4 regions of the Nonomuraea sp. ZG12 genome follow, and region 2 is predicted to be linked to each of the others. Evidence: riboswitches for the same ligand, from Rfam matches in the RefSeq annotation. Region 2 holds a riboswitch; each other region holds the start of a gene.
The links. Region 2 has a riboswitch for cyclic di-AMP ahead of ACTMTF_RS01265 (C40 family peptidase). Riboswitches for the same ligand answer to the same signal wherever they lie in the genome.

Region 1 (5,209 bases), on a different contig from region 2:
TCGCGACGAACAGGGCGGTGATGACGAGGGACACCAGGAAGGAGATGATGCCGAAGATGACGCCGTCGATGAGACGGGCCACCAGGCGCTGCCACCACTCCGCCAGCGGCGCCGGAGCGCCGGGCGGCTGCACCCCGACCGGCGTGCCGTACGCCTGTCCATAGGGCTGCTGGCCGTAGCCGGCCTGCGGCGCCGGCTGCCCGTAGCCCTGCTGGCCGTACTGCGGCTGCTGACCGTACTGGGGCTGCTGTGCGTAGCCCTGCTGGCCGTAAGCCTGCTGCTGCCCGTAGTCCGGCTGAGAGGCCGGCTGCTGGCCATAGTCAGGCTGCCCGTACTGCGGTTGCTGACCATAACCCTGCTGCCCAGAAGACGGCTGCTGGCCATAGCCCTGCTGCTGCCCGTAAGCCTGCTGCCCCGAAGGCGGCTGCTGACCGTAGCCTTGCTGCTGCCCGTAGTCAGGCTGCTGCTGGCCATAGTCGGGCTGCTGCTGGCCGTAGCCCTGCTGCTGTCCATAGCCCTGCTGCTGGCCGTAATCCGGCTGGGGCTGCTGTGCGTAGCCCTGCTGGCCGTAAGCCTGCTGCTGCTGCCCATAGTCCGGCTGAGAGGCCGGCTGCTGGCCATAGTCGGGCTGCCCATACTGCGGCTGCTGACCATAACCCTGCTGCCCAGAAGACGGCTGCTGGCCGTAGGCCTGCTGCTGCCCGTAACCCTGCTGACCCGACGGCGGCTGCTGGCCGTAGCCCTGCTGCTGCCCGTAGTCGGGCTGCTGCTGGCCATAGCCCTGCTGCCCGTACTGCGGCTGCTGGCCGTAGCCCTGCTGCTGCTGTTGCCCGTACTGGGGCTGCTGGCCATAGGCGTCGTCGGCCCGGTAGCCGACGATGGTCACGTCGGGGTCGGGCTCGCCCTGCTGGCGTCCCGTGTTCTGCCCGTATTCAGGATGTCCGTACGGCGGGTTGTCGCCGGAGTTGTCCTGAGGATACGGCGGCTGTCCTGTGCTCACCGTGTCACCTCGCTTCGAGTGCGCATGTGGCACGTGTCAGGGCACATGCCTGTCCTGGCCCAAGGTATCGACATAGGTATCAACAATCACCTTTCCTGTCAGTCAAGGACCTCGTCACCCGATGCCAGGTGGAGCAGCATACGCGTGTTGCCCAGGGTGTTCGGCTTGACGTGCTCCAGGTCCAGGAACTCGGCCACGCCTTCGTCGTAGGAGGCCAGCAGCTCTGCATAGACCTCAGGTGAGACCGGGGTGCCCTGGATGATACGGAACCCGTGCCGGGCGAAGAAATCGACCTCGAAGGTGAGGCAGAAAACGCGCTGCAGCTCCAGCTTCCTGGCGGTGCCGAGGAGAGCCGAGACGATCCGGTGGCCGATGCCCAGGCCCCGGGCCTCCGGGTGGACGGCGACCGTGCGGATCTCCGCCAGGTCCTCCCAGAGCACGTGCAGGGCGCCGCAGCCGACGACCTCGCCGCCGCGCTCGGCCACCCAGAACTCCTGTACGTCTTCGTACAGGGTGACGGTCGCCTTCTCCAGCAGCCGATGTCCGGCGCCGGCATAGGTGTCGACCAGGAGCTTGATGGTCCGGACGTCCGGGGTCCTGGCGCGCCGGACGACGACCTCTGTCTCTGGGACCGTGAGTTCGGCGACCTGCTCCATGGACATCCAGCGTACAGATGTCATTACGGCTCAGCCCTAACTCTCACCTCTGCCCCATCCTGTGACCTCTCGTGTTCGGGTGAGCACGCTCGGATTTGCACGGTTCCTACAGTCCCATCCCCCGACGAACCTAGGGCAAAGGGGACATAAATCCTTTTCTGTACGGGGTGCCACGAGATCACCTTGTGACCCTTCGGTTGTGAAACCTCTACAGACTCTGCAGTTCCGGTTGAGCAGGAACCTGGAGTGCATTAGTGTCCAGCGACGATGTCCCCCGCGATTCTCGTACGGGACGCGCCCAATCCCCGCAGGGGAGCCGGGGAACCACAAGTGGTGCCCGCACAGCACCACCAGGGGTGAATCCGAGTTTCGGCTCGGTAGGGCTGCTTCCGGCCCGAACCCGTCAGCTAACCCGGTAGGCGTCGATGGAAGGAGCTCGGTCGGTGAAGCGCAGCGGGACCAAGGAGAAACGGGTCCTCCGGCTCGGCGTTGTCGGCGTGACGGTCGCCGCCCTGCTCATGGCCGGCCCGCCCGGCTCCGCCGCCGCCGACCCGAAGCCCTCGCTCAAGCAGCTCTCCAAGCAGGTCGAGGAGATGCACGTCGAGATCGAGACGCTGACCGAGAACTACAACGGGCAGCGCGAGAAGCTCAAGGCGGCCCAGAAGTCCGCGCAGAGCGCCAAGAGGACGCTGGCCGTCAGTGAGGCCGAGCTGACCGCCAAGCGCTCCAAGGCGATGGTGCTCGCGCAGAACGAGTACATCACCGGCGGGCTCGGCAACGCCCTGACCTTCGCCGGTTCGATGGACCCCGAGAACTATCTCGACCGGGCCGCCACCACCTACGCGCTCCAGCAGCAGCAGGGCGAGGAGGTGGTCCAGCTCACCAAGGCCATGAAGGCGGCCGAGCGGGCCAGAGCGGGCGCCAAGGCGCGGATCGACGAGGTGACGGAGATCGTCAAGGATCTCGACACCAAGCGCGACAAGATCGTCAAGATGGTCGCCAAGGTGGAGAGCAGCCTCTTCAAGCGCGCGCTCGGCGAGGCCGGCCGCCCGGGCACCCCCGCCACCCGCGTCAGCCTGCCCATCCCCGGCTCCGGCAAGGCCGCGCAGGCCGCGCAATGGGCGCTCACCCAGCAGCTCAAGCCCTACATCTGGGGCGCCGAAGGCCCACGCGGCTACGACTGCTCGGGCCTGGTGATGGCGGCCTACCAGCGCGTGGGGATCTCGCTGCCGCACTACACCGGTGACCAGTGGACCGCCGGCAGGCACATCCCCAAGGAGGAGCTGCGCCCCGGCGACCTGGTCTTCTTCTACAGCGACCTGCACCACGTGGGCATCTATCTGGGCGGCGGCATGATGGTGCACGCGCCGCGGACCGGTGACGTGGTACGCATCGCGTCGCTCGACCGGCGCCCCTACGCCGGAGCCGTGCGCATCGCTGACTAGATCACCTAGCGCTGGATCGCCTCACGCTGGATCACCTCGCGGGCTAGATCAGCTGTCGGCGTGCCGCCCAGGCCACCGCCTCGATCGCGGTGGCCACGCCGATGCGGTCACAGATCCCCCGCAGTCTTCGGCGCACCGTCCGCCCGCTGATGTCCAAGCGCCGTCCCACCCGATCCACCGTTACCCCCTTGGCGAGCTCGGCCAGCAATGCCAGATCGGCATGGCTGAGCTCAACGCCTTCAGTGAGCACATTCATCGGGAGCCCTCCCTCCCACCAACAGCACGACTCGGAGACGTCATTGATCCGAGCGAGGCTGCTCGTCCCGCCAGACGGTAAACGCATGCGGGAAAGGTCGTCAAGCACGAGATCGGCATGACTCGACGCGCCTCGCCGCAGCTGAAGTACTCGCTATATGTCGGCAAATATCGGGGCGCAATGATCGCGGTGGTGACACCTGCACAGCTTCGCTCCGCCGTCCCGCGCGGACGGCGGAGCCGCTGTCGGAAAGAGCCCGCTCAGCCGGTCGGTCTCACCAGCGGGAACAAGATCGTCTCGCGGATGTTACGACCGGTGAACGCCATGACCATGCGGTCGATGCCGGCGCCCATGCCACCCGTCGGCGGCATCGCGTACTCCAGGGCCTGCAGGAAGTCCTCGTCGAGCTGCATGGCCTCCGGGTCGCCGCCCGCGGCCAGCAGGGACTGCTCCACCAGGCGGCGGCGCTGCTCGATCGGGTCGATGAGCTCGGAGTAGGCGGTGCCCAGCTCGGTGCCGAACCCGATCAGGTCCCACTTCTCCGTCAGCATCGGGTTGTCGCGGTGCTGGCGGGTCAGCGGGGAGGTCTCCAGCGGGTAGTCCATGACGAACGTGGGCTGGATCAGGGTGTGCTCCACGAGCTCCTCGAACAGCTCCTGGACCAGCTTGCCCTGCCCCCACTTGGCGTCCCAGTGGACGTCGTGCTTGTCGGCGAGCGCGCGGACCCGCTCCAGCGGGGTCTCGGTGGTGAGCTCCTCGCCCACCGCCTCCGACACCGCGTCGTACAGCCTGATCCTGGGCCACTCGGGGATGCCCAGGTCGACCTCGACGCCGTCGTGCACCACCACGGAGGTGCCCAGCGCGGCGACCACGGCCTTCTGGTACATCCGCTGGGTCAGGTCCGCCATGTCGTTGTAGTCGAGGTAGGTGCCGTAGGCCTCGATCATGGTGAACTCGGGGTTGTGCGTGGAGTCGGCGCCCTCGTTGCGGAAGTTGCGGTTGATCTCGAAGACCTTCTCGATGCCGCCCACGACCAGCCGCTTGAGGTAGAGCTCGATGGCGATGCGGAGGTAGAGCTCCATGTCGTAGGCGTTGATGTGGGTCTTGAAGGGCCGGGCGGCGGCGCCCCCGTGGATGGGCTGCAGCATCGGCGTCTCGACCTCGAGGTAGCCCTCCTCGTGCCAGAAGTCGCGCACCGCGCGCACGGTGGCGCTGCGGATCCGGGCCATCTCGCGGGCCTCGTCGTTGACGATGAGGTCGACGTAACGCTGGCGCACCCGCGCCTCGGGGTCGGTGAGGCCGACGTGCTTCTCCGGCAGCGGGCGCAGGCACTTGGCGGTGATCTGCCAGCTGTCCGCCAGGATCGACAGCTCGCCGCGGCGGGAGGTGATCACCTCGCCCTCGACGCCCACGTGGTCGCCCAGGTCGACGTCGTGCTTCCAGGCGGCCAGGGACTCCTCGCCGACCTTGTCGAGGGAGATCATGACCTGCAGGTCGCCGCTGCCGTCGCGAAGCGTGGCGAAGCAGAGCTTGCCGCCCACGCGGTTGAGCATGACGCGCCCCGCGACCCCGACCCTGTCGCCCGTCGCGGCGTCGGATTCGAGGCTCTGGTATTTCTCCCTCACCTCGGCGTTGGTGGCCGTACGGGGAAAGTTGACCGGGTAGGGATCGACGCCCTGACTGCGGAGGCGGTCGAGCTTCTCCCTCCGGATGCGCATCTGCTCGGGAAGTTCTTCGCTCACACCACCAAAGGGTAGGGGATACGGCCACCTGCAAGCCGTCGTCGGCTCCCTGCAGGGGCGTCGCAAGAGCTCCCGGTTACCAATGACACACGAGCGGTCCCCTTCCCGAG
Region 2 (5,209 bases):
CGTGGGTGAGCATCACCACCCGCCGCGCGCCCGCCGCGCGCAGGCGCGGGGCGAGCAGGCCGAGCGGCGCCGCCGCGCCCAGCACGACCGTGCCCGCGCCGTGCTCGGCGACCAGCCGGGCGGCCCGGCGGGCGACGGCGGGCGTGGGCAGCATGAGCCGGCCCGGGTGACGCACGATCCGGTACGGCTGCCGCCGGTCGAATTCGGCGCACCCGGGCCAGGCCGGGGCGTAGACGGCCGCGTCCGGCGTGCGCAGGGCGAGGCCGTGCACGAACGACTGGATGCCGCCCGGCCGGGGCGGGAAGTCGTTCGTGACGAAGACCACCTTGGTCACGGGCCGGGGACGCCGTTCAGTTCTGCCCAGGAGCGCGCGAGGGCGATCCGCTGAGGAGTCGTGGGATGAGATGCATAGAGCACATATTCCACCGCATCCGGCGACAAGTCAGAAATGTTGGTGCTTGCCAGGCGTTTCTGCATCGCGGCGAACGTGACCGGGTCCCTCGTCAGGTCCAGGGCATGGACATCGGCCCTGGCCTCGACGGTGCGGCTGAGCATGTTCTGGACGGGGCCGGACAGGAACGTGGCCAGGGTCATCAACCCCATGATCACGCCGACCGCGCGGGGATCGGTGATCGAGGCGATGCCCGTACGCCTGCGCAGCAGCCGGAACCCGAGGAACAGCATGATCGCGCCGAGCGCGGTCCCCATCGCGCCGACGAGCGTGCCGTAGAGCACGTCGTCACGCTTGGCGTGACCCAGCTCGTGCGCCACGATCAGCTCCACCTCGGGCTGCGGCGCCTTGAGCAGGGTGTCGTAGACCACGATCCGGCGGGTGGCGCCGAAACCGGAGACGTAGGCGTTGAGCGCGGTCGTCCTGCGTGAGGCGTCGGCCACCAGCACGTCCTCCACCGGGACGCCGTCGCGCTCGGCCATCGCCATCAGGTTGGTGCGCAGCGGCCCGGCGGGCATGGCGTGGAAGTCGTTGAACACCGGCTCGAACACCACGGGGTAGACGAAGGAGGCGCTCACGGTCAGCGCGAACGCCCCCACCGCGGCGGGAATCCACCAGCGCCTGATCCGGCGGGCCAGGGCCACGATCGCGAGCACCATGACGGTCAGCAGGGCCGCGTTGATGCCAATGCCCTTGAGCCGGTCCGCCGTCCAGCCCACCCAGTCCTGGGTGGACAGCCCGTAGTCGCGCAGCACCGTCTCGAACCAGATGCCGAGCGGCCAGCGCAGGGCCTCCTCGATCGCGGTGATGGCGAACACGCCCAGCAGGACCCGCACCCACCACGGGCCGCGCACCCATCCCAGCAGCTTCGCGCCGAGCGGGGTGGCGACGAGCAGGCCCGCGAACACCAGGCCGAGCCCGAGGGACAGGTAGCTGGGCAGGCTGGTGGCCGCGTCGAACGCCTGCGACCTGGCCAGCTGGGCGGCGGTGAAATCCCGGGCCGGGTCGGGCGTGACGGCGGGCGCGGACGAAGGCAGCGCCTGCCAGGGCGTGGTGAACGCCACCACGCCCACCAGCACGGCGCCCAGCACGGCGAACGCCGCCCCGGCCTGCCGCCGCAGCATCGTGGCCCGCCGCTCGTCCCCCGCTTCCGCCACACCCCTCCCCTGCCCCTCTGGAGGCCGTCCAGCACCGCTGCCGGGCGCGGCTCCCCCCTCCGGGGCCGGTCCAGCGGGTCGCCCCGCTGCGGGCCGTCCAGCGCCGTCGCCGGGCGCGGCTCGACCGGCGGGCTCGGCGCTCTCGCCGGCCTCCACGGCCACCTCGCCGGCCTCTACGGCCACCTCACCCGCCTCTGTGACGCCGACGTCGTCGTCCGCCGCGTCGTTTCTGTTCTGGTCCATTCGCGTCCCCTCACGCCAGCTGGTCGCGCATGTACGCGCGCCACCGCTCCGTCAGCATGCCGGTCGAGAGCCCCAGCGAGGCGAGCGCCCCGTCGACGCCGCCCGCCTGAGCTTCACGGTAGAGCCTCACCAGGGTCCTCTCACCCCGGTGCCCGGCGAGGAAGCGACACGCCAGCCAGGCCTCCTGGTACGCCCGCGCGAGCCTGGCGCCGTCGCCCTGGAGGGCGAAGTCCGCCGGTCCCGGCAGATGGCGGGGGATTCGTCCCGCTCTGACCTCGGCGGCGAGCTCGGCGGCGGCCACCCGCACGGGCAGCCCGGCGTCCCGGTAGGCGACGTAGTCGGCGAAACCCTCGTAGAGCCAGATCGGCAGCCCGCCGGTGCCCGCGGCGACATGGGTCAGCTCGTGCGTCAGCACCACGTCCCTGCCGGTCGGCGTGAGCCGGGCGAAGAACTCGGGCACCACGATCACCCGGCCGTCGTCCGCCACGGCGGCCAGCCCGTCGACCGACGCCACCCCGGCGAGCCCGGCAGCCTCGGCGGCGGAGCCGGGCACCAGGACCACGGGACGCACCGGCCGGCCCAGCACGGCCGCCACCCGCCGCCCGGCCGTGTCGGCCCGGCGTGCCAGGTCGCGGAGGAGCTCGGCGGGCGCGTGGCGCCCGGCGACCGAAGAGCTTCTCCCTCGTACGACCACCGCTTCGTCACCCCACGGGGCCGGGACCTCGGCGAGGTCCGGAGCGCTGGCCGTGGCGGCCCCGGCCAGCAGCAGGGCCGCCAGCACCGCTCGACGGCTCACCCGCACGGACACGATGCCCGATGGTAGCCGCCCGAACGGCAGATCCGCCCCGAAGACGGCCCGATGGCGGTCTGATGGGCCCGGGACGGCCGAAGGCCCCGTCCCGGGCGGGACGGGGCCTTCGGACCGGGGATCACAACCCGGGACGTACCGCGCCCACGAACGACGACTTGCGCCATCCCGCGAGCTTCTCGATGCGCACCCGTTCGCCTGTCCTCGGCGAATGGATCATCTTGCCGCCGCCGACGTACATGCCGACGTGACCGAGCCCGCGGAAGAACAGCAGGTCTCCTTCCCGCAGGTTCTTGTAGGAGACTTTCGTCCTGATGCGCGCGAACTGGCTGTACGTGACGCGCGGGATCTTCACTCCGGCCTTCTTCCAGGCGAACTGGACGAGACCCGAGCAGTCGAACGAACCAGGTCCGGTGCCGCCGTAACGGTACGGGTCACCGATCTGCTTCTTGGCCACCGCGACCGCCTTACCGGCCATCAGCTGTTGCCGAGCGACCTTGGCCCGCTTCGCGGACTTGGCGGACTTGGCCGCCTTCGTCCCGGAGGAGCCGGAGGATTCGCTCATCGTCGCCGCCTGCGCCGACGTGGCAGGGAGGACCATCCCTCCGGCTGTCACGGTCATGGTCAGCGCCACGCCACTCAGGGCGATGCGGGACAGACGGGGGTTCTGCGAAGAGGTAGACAGGATTTCTCCTTGGATCTTCCACGAACGCCTACCGGGTTAGCTGACGGATTCGGGCCTGGAAGTCGCCCTACGGCGCGTGTCGCGCCGATTCACCCCTGATCCGGAAACGCGGATCGCTGGGTCCCCGGCTCCGTGCCTCCTGGCTGCACGGACTCGGCAGGTCACCGCCTCCATTCGTCTACAAGGGCGGGGGCGGCGACCGGCTGGAATGTTCATCGGTCCACCTCGGAAGATCCGATGGCGGTCCGCGGCGACATGGCGTGGCGCCGCGAGGCCAGAAGCTACGCCCGGTCGTCGCGATCTGGCAAAGCCTGAGTGCCTCAGTCAAGATCAGACAAAGGGAGAGTCAAGTCCTCCACCACTGCTGGGATATGGGGGTTCGTTATTGAAAAGTGACCCTTCTCACAGTTGACGATTGAATGAATTGTCAGGTCCCATCCGTACCTCTTGTCACATGCGTCACATCCATTCACGCCTGGAAAGCACGAAACCGGGCCCCGGAAATGTTCCGGGACCCGGCTCGAAGGGTGTGGATCACGGGCGGCGGGCGCCCGCGAAACTCCTGCCGTAGGCGGAAAGGGAGACCACCTTGACCACATCACCGGTCTGCGGTGCGTGCACCATCTGACCGTTGCCCGCGTAGATGCTCACGTGCCCCAGTCCCTGACTGAAGATGAGGTCGCCGGGCTGCAGGTCGTTCATGTCCACCGCACGGCCGGCCGTCCACTGCTGCCAGGTGGTGCGCGGCAGCTCGACGCCCGCCGCGCGCCAGGCGGCCTGCGTGAGGCCGGAGCAGTCGAACCCACCCGGTCCCGTGCCGCCGAAGACGTACGGCTTGCCGATCTGGCCGTAGGCGAAGGACAGCGCCGCCGCGGCGTTGCCCGAGGCCGGACCGGTGTACTTCAGACCGGTGCTGTTGGGATTGCCGGCGCGGTAGGCGCCGAGCCTGTTGAGGAGCTTCTTCTGCTGCGCGATGAGCGCCAGGATCTCCTTGCGGTCCTTGCTGACCGCGTCGCGCTCCTTGTCGGCGTCGCCGAGCGCGTCCTGGGCGCTGTCGCGCTCGATCTTGAGGCCGCGGTTCTCCCGGTCGAAGGCGGCGAGCTTGTCGGCTCGCTCCTGGGAGAGCTGCTGGGTCAGCGACATGCTGTACAGCATGTCGCCGGGCTCGTCATTGGTCATCATCGTGGGCAACGAGGTGTAGTCGCCCATCTTGTAGGTGTCGACGGCCATCGCGACCACCTGCTCGCGCAGATCGGCCACGGTGGCCAGCTTGCGTTTGTAGCTCTCGTTGAGCTTGGCGTAGCGGCCGCTGGCCTCTTTGTACTTCTCGGTCGCCGTGTTGTAGCGGTCGACGACCTTGTCGGCCTTGTCATTGAGCTTTTTCAGCTTCGCCTTGGCCTGGCTGACCGTGGGCTTGGGATCGGCCAGCGCGCCTCCCATCGGGGTCAGCAGCAGCCCGATCGCAAGACCCGTGGCCAGGGGTATCCGGCCCAACCTCACAGCGTCGCCTCCCAGGGGATATACCTGGGGCGAAATAGTACAGAAGTGACGGGGTAAGTCTCACCTAAACGTCATATTTGTAATCTAGGCGCGGCCCAGCCGTCGAAGCAGCAGTCCAGACGGAACGGGTCTGGCTCCCATCCGCCGCACCGATTCGGCCACCTCGCGGTCGGAGGAGACCACGGCGATGGCCCGGCCCGGCGGCTCCGCGCGTACGAGCTGGCGGATCAGGTCGTCGGCGATCTCGCCCGGCGCGCTGAACAGCACCCGCACCCCGCGCGGCGCGACCACCTGCACTGGCGAGTTGAGCTCGGCGCCGTCGAACACGGCGGTCACCTCGACCCGGGTCTGGGCGACGAGCCCGC
Region 3 (5,209 bases), on a different contig from region 2:
CACCGAGGGCATCGTCCCCGCGCCGGAGCCCACGCACGCGCTGGCCGAGACCATCGCCGAGGCGTTGCGCTGCAAGGAGAGCGGCGAGGACAAGGTGATCCTCACCGCGCTGTGTGGCCACGGCCACTTCGACCTGGGCGCCTACGACCGCTACCTGTCCGGCCGGATGGAGGATCTGACACTGTCGCAGGAGCGCATCGACGAGGCCCTCAGCGAGCTGCCGGGGTAGGCTCCGCCCGTGGTGAGGGAGCTCACCGCGGGCGGGTGAACCGTCAGCGCGCGGTGGGGCGCTTGCCGTGGTTGGCCTTCTTCTTCCTGCGTGCCTTGCCCTTACGGGCGCGCCTGGCCATGGGCTCATCCCTCCCGGATTCGGGGTGCGGCTTGCCGTCCTCCAACGTCTCTCCTGGGCCGGTCAAGCACAAGCCCATCCGATGACCTAACATTCCCCAACATATGCGTGTCATAATTTGGTGGAATCTGTTGGAAGGAGCGGGGGCGTGCTCGCACAGCAGCGGCAGCAGGCGATTCTCGAACGCGTCCGCGGTGCCGGCGGCGTCCGGGTGGCCGATCTCGTACGCGAGCTCGGCGTCTCCGACATGACCATCCGCCGCGACCTCGAGGTGCTCGCCGAGCGCGGGCTGCTGGAGAAGGTGCACGGCGGTGCGACGGCGCTCGGCCCCGGCTCCACCGAGGAGCCCGGCTTCACCGCCAAGTCCGCCCGCCAGCAGCAGGAGAAGGAGCTGATCGCCCGCCGCGCGGCCCGGCTCGTGCGGCCGGGCACCGCGGTCGCGCTCTCGGCGGGCACCACGACGTGGGCGCTGGCCCACCACCTGATCGGAGTGCCCGAGCTCACGGTGATCACCAACTCGGTCCCGGTCGCCGACGTCTTCCATCGCAACCCCCGCGCCGACCGGACCGTGGTGCTCACCGGCGGCGTCCGCACGCCCTCCGACGCGCTGGTCGGCCCGGTGGCCGTGGCGGCGATCCGCCGGCTGCACGTGGACACCCTCTTCCTGGGCGTGCACGGAATGAGCGCGCGGGCCGGGTTCACCACGCCCAACCTGCTCGAGTCCGAGACGGACCGGGAGCTGGTGACCGCCGCGCACCGGCTGGTCGTACCGGCCGACCACACCAAGTGGAACACGATCGGCATCAGCACCATCGCCGAGCTGACCGAGGCCGACGTGGTCATCAGCGACGCGGGGCTGCCCGAGGACGCACGTATGGAGCTGGCCGAACGGGCCGGCGAACTGATCATCGCGGAGGGCTCGCAGTGAAGCGCACCATCACCCATCTGGCCGACGGCCGGGAGCTGATCTACTTCGACCGGCGCGACGACGCCGACCGGAGCGCGATCGACCGGCGGCCCCTCGGGCCGCGGCCGGTGGCCTCCGAGCTGCGCTACGACCCGCTGACCGAAGAGTGGATCGCGATGGCGGGGCACCGGCAGACGCGTACGTTCCTGCCTCCGGCCGACGAATGCCCGCTCTGCCCGTCGTCCGACACCCGGTCGTCGGAGATCCCGGCGCACGACTACGACGTGGTGGTGTTCGAGAACCGCTTCCCGTCCTTTTCCGGAAATATCGGCTCTTATGAGGAAGCGGGCGGGCTGAGTGAAGTCCGGCCGGGGTTGGGACGGTGTGAGGTGGTGTGCTTCACCGCCGAGCACTCCTCCTCCTTCTCCCGGCTCTCCGACGAGCAGGTCGAGCTGGTCATGGAGGCCTGGGCGGACCGCACGGCGGAGCTGTCCGCGATCGAGGGCGTGGAGCAGGTCTTCTGCTTCGAGAACCGCGGCGAGGAGATCGGCATCACGCTCTTCCACCCGCACGGCCAGATCTACGCCTACCCGTACGTGACTCCCAGGACCAAGCTGCAGCTCGCCGCCGCCCGCCGGTACGCCGAGCGGCATCAGGGCCGCAACCTGTACGCCGACGTGCTCGACGCCGAGCGGGCCGGGCCTCGGGTGGTGGCGGCGAACGAGCTGTGGACGGCCTTCGTGCCCGCCGCCGCCCGCTGGCCGTTCGAGGTGCACCTCTACCCGCACCGGCAGGTGCCGGACCTGGCCGCGCTGTCGGAGGCCGAGCGGTCCGCCTTCGCGCCGCTCTACACCTCGGTCCTGAGGGCCCTGGACGGCCTGTTCGACGTCGCGATGCCGTACATCTCCGCCTGGCACCAGGCGCCGGTGCGGCAGGACCGTGAGCTGGGCTATCTGCACCTGGAGCTGTTCAGCATCCGGCGGGCGCCCGGCAAGCTGAAGTTCCTGGCAGGATCGGAGTCGGCCATGGGCGCCTTCGTCAACGACGTGCCCCCGGAAGAGGCCGCGAACATGCTTCGATCACAGGTAGATCACTGATTGATTTCCGATTGGAGTCGCGTTACCCGGGATCTACCACTAATATCCCTTGAGGCACGGCCGTAACGCTGTGCCACGCCTAATCCGGGCGAGTCGCCTGGAGCCGGGGACCCACCGCATCTGGGGTGAATCCACTTCGGTGGTAGGGAGCTCTCTGACCCGAACCCGTCAGCTAACCCGGTCGGCTGAGGGAGAGGAACCCGTTCGTGGCGGCAGCGTCCCCCGCGCACCTTGCCATTGGCGTCATCAGCGTGGCGGCGGTGATCTTCATTCCAGCGACGGTGTCGTCCGCGACCACCGTCACCACCACCACCGCTGAGCCCAAACCGACCGAGGCCAAGCTCCGTAACGAGCTCAAAGGGCTGAACCAGAAGGTCGACAAGCTCATCGAGCGTTACAACCTCAAGCGGGTCGAGCTGGCCAAGGCCAAGCAGGCCGCCGAGGCGGCCGAGAAACGGCTCGCCGCCGCCGAGGAGGCGCTCACCGCCGCTCGTGGGCGCGTCGCCGAGCTCGCCAATCTGCGTTATCAGAACGGCGGCATGCCGCTTCCGGCGTTGGTGGTGCCGCCCGACGGCGCCGCCGCGGCCCTGCTGGAGCAGGTCACCGCCGATCAGACGGCCCTGGTTCAGGACGTGTTCGACGCGCGCGACGAGAAGAAGAACGCCGCGGACGAGGCTGCGGCGCTGGCCCGCGACATCAGCGCCGACACCGCCGAGGTGGCCGAGCAGCGCGACGAGGCCGAGGACGTCATCGGCGACATTCAGAAGAAGCTCAAGGACCTCGTCCCGTTCAGCACCGGCCGCCGCTCCGACGGCAGCTGGGCGCCCCAGCTGCCGTCGGGCCCCGACAACATCACCGCCCGCACCCGGCTGATGCGCGAGCAGTTGCAGAAGAACTTCAAGCTGCCGTTCGCGGTCGGCTGCTTCCGCTCGGGTGGCGGCGGCGAGCACCCGCTGGGCCGGGCGTGCGACTTCATGATGAGCACCGGCGGCAGCCTCCCCAGCGCCGTCCACAACGCGCTCGGCGACAGCATCGCGGAGTGGACCGTCGACAACCGCGACAAGCTCGGCGTCAAGTACGTCATCTGGAAGCAGCGGATCAACCACGGCTCCGGCTGGAGCACGATGTCCGACCGCGGCAGCGTCACCGAGAACCACTACGACCACGTGCACGTCTCCATGCACTGATAAGGGGACGAGTAGCATCTGATGAGCTATTCGCACTCTTGAAGAAGGCGTTTCAGCGGGTCGTCGGTCTGTGAGGGTGGCGTCCGCCGAGGTCGTCCTGTGCGTTGGTGCGTGGCCAACTGCCTGCCACTTTCCGGGTTCGCCGGACGGGATCGCATCTGGCGCGAGGTGGTGTTCGGGTGCAACGGGTCTCGGTGGAGGGTGCCGCACATCTGGTGCTCGCGGACGGCGTGGTGCCGTTGCACCCGCAGGATGCGGTGTTCGCCGCGATGCTGACGGGGTGGGAGCGGCTGCCGGCCGCCTCGACGATCAAGACCCGGGTGGATCTGGTCCGGCGGTTCGCGGCATTCACGGGCACGCCGTGCCGGCTCCGCATCATCAACTCCGGCAAGGCCGGATCACGGTGAGCCCGCACTCTGCGTCACCTGCTACCCGCGAACCCAGGCCAAGGTAACCTGCTCCAACTGCGGCGAGCTAGCGCCACCCGTCGTGGTTGCGGGCGGCCGCACCGGCACCAGGCCCCCGCGTGCTTCAGTTGCATGCTCGCCGATCGCGTGGACGCCTTGCTCACCGGAACTGACGGAAGCATCGCAGCGGCACTACTTCCGCTGCGAGAGGCCATTCTCGCGACGAACAACGCCCAGGCCGCCCTCTCCCACTTAGGCCGTAGCCGAGCCCACGACGTCCTGGCCGAGATCGCCGCCGGACGTGCCCCGCTCACCCACGCCACCCTGGACCAGCACGGCCCCATCATTGCTCTGTTCGCGCGCACCCACCTGCTGCGACGCCTCCGCAGACACCTCAACGGCTCCGCACTCCAGCCTGGAGCGGCCTACCGGGCACGCGCCGAACTCGCCGCCAGCAGTCTCTTCCTCACTCACCTGCGCCGCCGAGGGCGCACCCTGGCCACCTGTCGACAGATCGACCTGAACGCCTGCATTGCCAGTCCTCGGCTCACGATCGACTGATGGCCGCTTCTGGTCGTACCTCAGCTCTACCCGAGTCAGAAAAGCGCGGCCCCGGCTGGTCGGCCAGAATTGGAACCCCTTGCTGACTCTTGATATGAGAGGGCCTATAACCGGTTGCGCGCCGGCCTGGGCATGCCGCCAGAATGGGGCGCATGACCGCGCCCGCCGACCTGGAGTTCATGGCCGGGCTGCTAGCAGCGTGGGGTTTTCCCCTGGACACGACGATCAGCAGAGCCGAGCAGGGGACCAACAACCAGACGTTCCTGCTCCGCCAGGGAGGCCTCCGATTCGTGCTCCGGGTCAGCCAGACCCTGTCCGCCGCGCAGGTCGGCGCCGAGCACCGGATCCTGCAGCGGCTACGGCAGGCCGGACTTCCCTTCCAGGTGCCTGAGCCGGTCGCCGCGCCCAGCGGGGACATGGTGATCGAGACCGCGGCCGGGCCCGCCACCGTCTGCCGGTGGATCCCCGGCGTGCGGCCCGACCTCACGGGCCAGACGGCACTCAAGCGCTTCGGCCGGGCGGCCGGGCTGCTCGGCGAGGCGATGCTGGGCGTGCCGCCAGAAGACGGGCTGGGGGACTGGCGAGGTGACCCTCTCCTGGCGCACCCCGCCGTGCCACACGTCGGCGTCCTTTGCCGTCAGCTGCGCGCCGCCGGGATCAGCGCGGAGCGGGCCGCCCGCCTCGACGCCGTGGCACGCCGT
Region 4 (5,209 bases), on a different contig from region 2:
CGCTGCTGCCGGTCCGCGCGGGCGCCTGCTCGGCCTCGACGACCGCCGAGGCGGCGCCTCTGGTGTACGCCTCCACCGCCGCGACGCATCCCGCCACGTCGATCGCCGCCAGGCCGTGCCCGTCGAGCAGGGCCATCGCGGCCTCGTAGCGGGTGACGACGTTCGGGCCGAAGACCGTGCGCGAGGTCGCCACCTGCAGCAGCCAGGGATGGGCGCGGAAGGCGGCGAGGTCGGACCGGGCCAGGTCGCGCAGCCCGGCCCGGTGGCCCGCGTCGGCGGCGGGCAGCGGCCGGCCACCCGCGACCCGGTCGACCATCAGCTCCAGCAGCTCCGCCTTGCCCGGCACGTAGGTGTACAGCGACGCCGTGCCGATGCCGAGCCGCTGGGCCAGGGTCCGCATCGACAGGGCGGCCGGACCGGCGCTGTCGGCTTCGGCGATCGCGGCGTCGACGATCCGCGGCAGGTCGAGCCGCTGCCTCGGCCCGCGCCGGGGCGCCGGCAACCCGTCCCAGAGCAGCGCCATGGTGCGCGCCGCGTCACCCCGCCCCGCGTACTCCATCTCACGACCTCCAGAAAAACTCCGAACAGTGTACGGTGTCAGCATGCGCACCGAGTACACCATCCCAGGCCTGCCCTGCCGGGACCTCGACGACGTCCTGCCCTTCTACACCGCGCTCGGGTTCGACGTGACGTACCGTCAGGAGCGCCCGAACCCGTTCGCAGCCGTCCGGCGCGGCGGCATCGAGCTGCACTTCTTCGGCGTCCCCGGGTTCGATCCCGCCGACTCGATGGGCAGTGTGGTCGTACTGGTCCCGGACACGCGGGCGCTGCACGCGGCGTTCGCCGCCGGGTTGCGCGAGGCGTTCGGGAAGGTGCCGGTGTCCGGGATCCCGCGGATGACCCGGCCTCGGGCCAGGCAGGGCGCGCCCGGCGGGTTCAGCGTGGTCGACCCGGGCGGCAACTGGCTGCGGATCCACCGCCACGGAGACGAGGAACCGGCCGCGCCGCAGAGCCGGCTGGCACGCGTGGTGGCCGCCGCCGTGCGCCAGGCCGACTCGCACGGCGACGAGGCCGCCGGGGTGCGCGTACTGGAGACGGGGCTGGCCCGGCACGCCGACGCGCCGCCCGCCGAGCGGCTGCCCGCCCTGGTCTACCTCGCCGAGCTGCGGCTGCGTACCGGCGAACGGGAGGCGGCGGCCATCCTGCTCGCCGAGGTCGGCGCGCTGGAGCTGTCCCCCGCCGACCGCGAGGCCCTCGCCACCGACCTCGCCACGGCCGCCGAGCTGACCGCCGAACTGCGCGCGTCCCAGCCGGCCGACTGACCTCCGCAGCGGCCAGGGCCGCGCCCTTTCAGCGCGCCGAGCCGCTGACCGGGGTGGTCATGTGGATGATCATGGCGTGCAGATAGGCGCGGAAGTCCTCCAGTTCCTCCGTGCTCGGCGGCCGTCCGCGCCGCCCCTGACGGCGATGCGGGTCGACGTACCGCATGCCGCCGGCCAGGAACCCGTACACGCACCACACCACGGTCCAGAGCAGATGCTCGGCGTCGATGTCGGCCGGTATGAGGTCCCGTACGGCGTTGAGCAGGAGGGCCGACAGCGGCCGCGAGTACAGGTCCTCCAAGTCGGGCACGTCGGCGGCGTCCCCCATCCATCGGTGCAGCCACAGCGCCAGGATCTGCGGATGGGTGGCGTAGAAGTCCAGGTAGGCGTCCGCCAGCTCGATCAGCCCCTCCCTGGCCGGGGTGAAGGCGGCCACCGCCGCGTCCAGGACCTCACGCTCGGCGCGATGCGCCCGCAGCATCACCTCGGCGTACAGCTGGTGCTTGCCGCCGGCCCGCGCGGTCAGCCACTCCACGTCGACCCCGGCGGCGTCGGCGATCAGGCGCATCGACGTCCCGTCGAACCCCAGCTCGGCGAACAACCGTGCCGCGACGCCCACCAGCCGGTCCGCCTCAGGATCCATCGTCATGGTTCATCACTCTAAGTGACGGACGATCTTCCCGTACGAATCGACCGCTGGATGACGGTCAGCGGGGCGCCTGCTCAGGCGGTGCGGCCGAGGGCGCGGAGCTCCTCGGGGGTGAGCGGGGAGACGTTCTGGTCGACGGGGTTGTCGGAGTACTGGTGGATGGCCCAGGACTTCCAGTCGGCCGGCGGGGTGACCGTGCCCTTGGCCTTGCTGTAGTGGGCGACCCAGAGCGGGTACTCGGCCAGCCCCTTGCCGTAGGTGTCGGCGAAGTTCCAGCCGCTGTAGAACATCGGGGTGGTGCCTGTCTTGTCCTTCACGTGGGCGAGCCAGGTCTTGGCCCAGCCGTTGACCTCGGCGACGGAGCGGCCGTCGGTGGTCTCCAGGTCCAGCACCAGCAGGTCGCCGGGCTTGGCCGGCTGGGAGTTCACCATGGACAGGAAGTGCTCGGCCTCGGCGATGGGGTCGTTGGCCGGGTGGCCGTAGTGGTAGGCGCCGCGGACGATGCCCTTGGCGTCCAGTTCCCGCCAGTGCCGGGCGAAGGCGTGGTCGCGGAAGGTCACGCCCTCGGTCGCCTTGATGATGCCGAATTCGGCGGGGCTGGCGTTCCAGTCGTGGTCGGGCTGGTAGTTCGAGACGTCCTGGCCGTACGTGAGCGGGACGGTGCGTTCCTGGGCGATGGGCGCGTTCTCCGGCGGCGCCGCGTGGGCGGGGCCGGCCATGGCCAGGCTCGCGGCTGCGAGGGCGAGTCCGGCGAGGGCGCGGGTGAGGGGTGTGCGCAGGCGGGGGTCGAGCATGAGGGGGTTGACTCCTTGCTTCCATGCCGCCTACCGGGTTAGCTGACGGGTTCGGGCTGGGAAGTGCCCTACGGGCGCAGCTGGGCTGGCGTCCGATTCACCCCGGAAAAGAGTGGGTCCCCGGCTCCGCGTGAGCGGATTAGGCGGCCGCGCACTGCCCTGGCTGGCAGGGGGTCCCACCAGGGCAGCGCGCGGTCCGGTCAATGATTCGGCAACGGATGGTCTAGGGGAGCCCCGTTCCGGCTGCCGTAATGACCGAGAAGGTATATAACCCCCAATGTCCCCGCAAGAGGTACAAACATCCACATAGACTCCGACTCCATCTGTCGGATGCCGCAACCCCTTGCCTGTAAGGGATTCCCGCCTCTAGGTAGATCTTTGACCGAGCAGGGCGCGCGACGATCAGCCGTCCATCGCCTCGGCGAGTGAGCGGGGGCGCAGGTCGGTCCAGTGGGCCTCGACGTAGTCCAGGCACGCCTGCCGGGTGTTCTCCGCGAAGGCGACCGTCCACCCGGCGGGGACCTCGGCGAAGACGGGCCACAGCGAGTGCTGCCCCTCGGCGTTGACCAGAACCAGGAAGCGGCCTTCCGCGTCGTCGAACGGGTTGGTGCTCATGTACGGATTCCTCCTCGGAAGCAGTCAGGGACAGAGGATCAGCGGGACGCCGCTCGCGACAGGGCGTAGGGGTTCGGGCTGCGCAGCCGGCCGGCCATCGACTGGACGATCTCGCCCACCCGGACCGCCGTGTTGGACAGCAGGGTCGAGGTGAGGCCGTGGGTGTGCTCGGTGGCCCCCTGGACGTAGATGCCGCAGCGCATCGCCGGCGACGTCGCGATCCGGTAGTCGCGGCCGACCCGCAGCCCGCCGCCGGGAAGCCGGTCGCAGTGCTCGCCGATGGCGCCCAGCAGGGTCAGCGGGTCGGCCGGGCGGTAGCCGGTGGCGAAGACGACGACGTCGGCGTCCAGCGGGGTCCGCTCACCGGTCGGCAGGAACTCCACCGTGGCGCGTACCTCCGTCTCACCCGGTTCGACCTCGACGAGCCGGGAGGCGTTGAGGATGCGCAGCCGCTCGGTGCCCCGCACCTTCTCCTGGTAGTGGCGACGGTAGAGCTCGTCGATGACCTCCAGGTCCACCACCGAGTAGTTGGTGGAGGCGTGGTAGCCGAGCAGCCGCGACTTCACCTCGTCGGGGGCGGAGTAGAAGTGGTCGACCGCCGTGGGGTCGAAGATGCGGTTGGCGAAGGAGCTGTCGTCGGCGGGGGTGTAGCCGTACTTGGCGAAGACCGCGCACACCTCGGCGTCCGGGAAGGTGTCGTGCAGATGGCCGGTCACCTCCGCGGCGCTCTGGCCGGCGCCGACCACGATGATCCTGCGCGGGTCGCGCAGGCCGGGGAGCCGATCGAGCAGCTCCTCGCTGTGCCAGACGCGCTCGTCGCTCACCATGCCCTCCGGGAGGACCGGTTCGAGCCCGGCGGCGACGACCAGGTCACGGGTGCGCCGGGTGGTCAGCGTGCCGTCGCTCTGACGGACGACCACGTCCAGGTACTCGACCGTCCCGGCCACGGCCACCGGGGTGACGGCGACGACCTCGGATCCGTACTCCACCTGATCGGCGAAGGGCGCGGCCGCCCATTCGAGGTAGTCGTGGAACTCCATCCGGGAGGGGAACATGGTCTTGTGGTTGATGAAGTCGAGCAGGCGTCCCTTGTCCTGCAGATAGGTGAGAAAGCTGAACTCACTCGCCGGATTCCGCATGGTGACCAGATCCTTGAGGAAGGACACTTGCATGGTGGTCCCTTCCAGCAGCATGCCCCGGTGCCATCCGAAGGCGGGCTGTTTGTCGAGGAACACGGCGTCTATCAGATGGCCCGTCCGCGCATGGTGCTCGCGTAAGGCGATCGCAAGGGCGAGGTTGGACGGCCCGAAGCCGATGCCTACGAGGTCGTGGACGTGCTGATCCGTAGAGGACAATGTAGCGCCTTCCTGGCGGGCCGATTCAGGGGTGGATGACCTACCTGAATTAGGTTAGCCTGACCTAATTAAGGCGAGCCTAACCTGATCGGATCCCCTCGACAAGGAGACACCCATGCGGGTCGTGATGTTCGGTTACCAGACCTGGGGGCACCGCACCCTCCAGGCGCTGCTGGACTCCGAGCACGAGGTCGTCCTCGTGGTGACACACCCAGAGAGCGACCACGCGTACGAGAGGATCTGGAGCGACTCGGTCGCCGAGCTGGCGCAGGCCAACGGCGTCCCGGTGCTGCTGCGCGACCGGCCGGACGACGAGGAGCTGATGACCCGGCTCAAGGACGCCGACCCCGATCTCATCGTCGCCAACAACTGGCGGACCTGGATGCCGCCGCAGATCTTCCGCCTGCCCCGCCACGGCACCCTCAACGTGCACGACTCGCTGCTGCCGGCCTACGCGGGCTTCTCGCCGCTGAT

Region 1: linked by a shared signal. The riboswitch ahead of ACTMTF_RS39030 (C40 family peptidase) and the one ahead of ACTMTF_RS01265 (C40 family peptidase) in region 2 are both predicted to bind cyclic di-AMP.
Region 3: linked by a shared signal. The riboswitch ahead of ACTMTF_RS38005 (coiled-coil domain-containing protein) and the one ahead of ACTMTF_RS01265 (C40 family peptidase) in region 2 are both predicted to bind cyclic di-AMP.
Region 4: linked by a shared signal. The riboswitch ahead of ACTMTF_RS24190 (glycoside hydrolase family 25 protein) and the one ahead of ACTMTF_RS01265 (C40 family peptidase) in region 2 are both predicted to bind cyclic di-AMP.

What each region holds. Positions count from the first base shown of each region.
Region 1 is NZ_JBQHCW010000023.1:91,393-96,601, forward strand. Features, by position in the region: gene ACTMTF_RS39020 (RDD family protein) at 1-1,000, opposite strand, end outside; gene ACTMTF_RS39025 (amino-acid N-acetyltransferase) at 1,099-1,656, opposite strand; cyclic di-AMP (ydaO/yuaA leader) riboswitch at 1,942-2,093, shown strand; gene ACTMTF_RS39030 (C40 family peptidase) at 2,100-3,101, shown strand; gene ACTMTF_RS39035 (LuxR C-terminal-related transcriptional regulator) at 3,145-3,357, opposite strand; gene lysX (bifunctional lysylphosphatidylglycerol synthetase/lysine--tRNA ligase LysX) at 3,618-5,099, opposite strand.
Region 2 is NZ_JBQHCW010000001.1:284,362-289,570, reverse strand. Features, by position in the region: gene ACTMTF_RS01280 (glycosyltransferase family 4 protein) at 1-334, opposite strand, end outside; gene ACTMTF_RS01275 (M48 family metallopeptidase) at 331-1,851, opposite strand; gene ACTMTF_RS01270 (hypothetical protein) at 1,862-2,659, opposite strand; gene ACTMTF_RS01265 (C40 family peptidase) at 2,781-3,224, opposite strand; cyclic di-AMP (ydaO/yuaA leader) riboswitch at 3,355-3,513, opposite strand; gene ACTMTF_RS01260 (NlpC/P60 family protein) at 3,879-4,844, opposite strand; gene ACTMTF_RS01255 (NYN domain-containing protein) at 4,929-5,209, opposite strand, start outside.
Region 3 is NZ_JBQHCW010000022.1:13,711-18,919, forward strand. Features, by position in the region: gene ACTMTF_RS37985 (TrpB-like pyridoxal phosphate-dependent enzyme) at 1-229, shown strand, start outside; gene ACTMTF_RS37990 (50S ribosomal protein bL37) at 273-395, opposite strand; gene ACTMTF_RS37995 (DeoR/GlpR family DNA-binding transcription regulator) at 498-1,277, shown strand; gene galT (galactose-1-phosphate uridylyltransferase) at 1,274-2,353, shown strand; cyclic di-AMP (ydaO/yuaA leader) riboswitch at 2,420-2,554, shown strand; gene ACTMTF_RS38005 (coiled-coil domain-containing protein) at 2,614-3,540, shown strand; gene ACTMTF_RS38010 (hypothetical protein) at 3,720-3,947, shown strand; gene ACTMTF_RS38015 (hypothetical protein) at 4,080-4,508, shown strand; gene ACTMTF_RS38020 (phosphotransferase enzyme family protein) at 4,661-5,209, shown strand, end outside.
Region 4 is NZ_JBQHCW010000008.1:301,104-306,312, reverse strand. Features, by position in the region: gene ACTMTF_RS24205 (TetR/AcrR family transcriptional regulator) at 1-559, opposite strand, end outside; gene ACTMTF_RS24200 (bleomycin resistance protein) at 603-1,322, shown strand; gene ACTMTF_RS24195 (TetR/AcrR family transcriptional regulator) at 1,351-1,971, opposite strand; gene ACTMTF_RS24190 (glycoside hydrolase family 25 protein) at 2,046-2,765, opposite strand; cyclic di-AMP (ydaO/yuaA leader) riboswitch at 2,778-2,921, opposite strand; gene ACTMTF_RS24185 (MbtH family protein) at 3,168-3,380, opposite strand; gene ACTMTF_RS24180 (lysine N(6)-hydroxylase/L-ornithine N(5)-oxygenase family protein) at 3,419-4,735, opposite strand; gene ACTMTF_RS24175 (methionyl-tRNA formyltransferase) at 4,851-5,209, shown strand, end outside.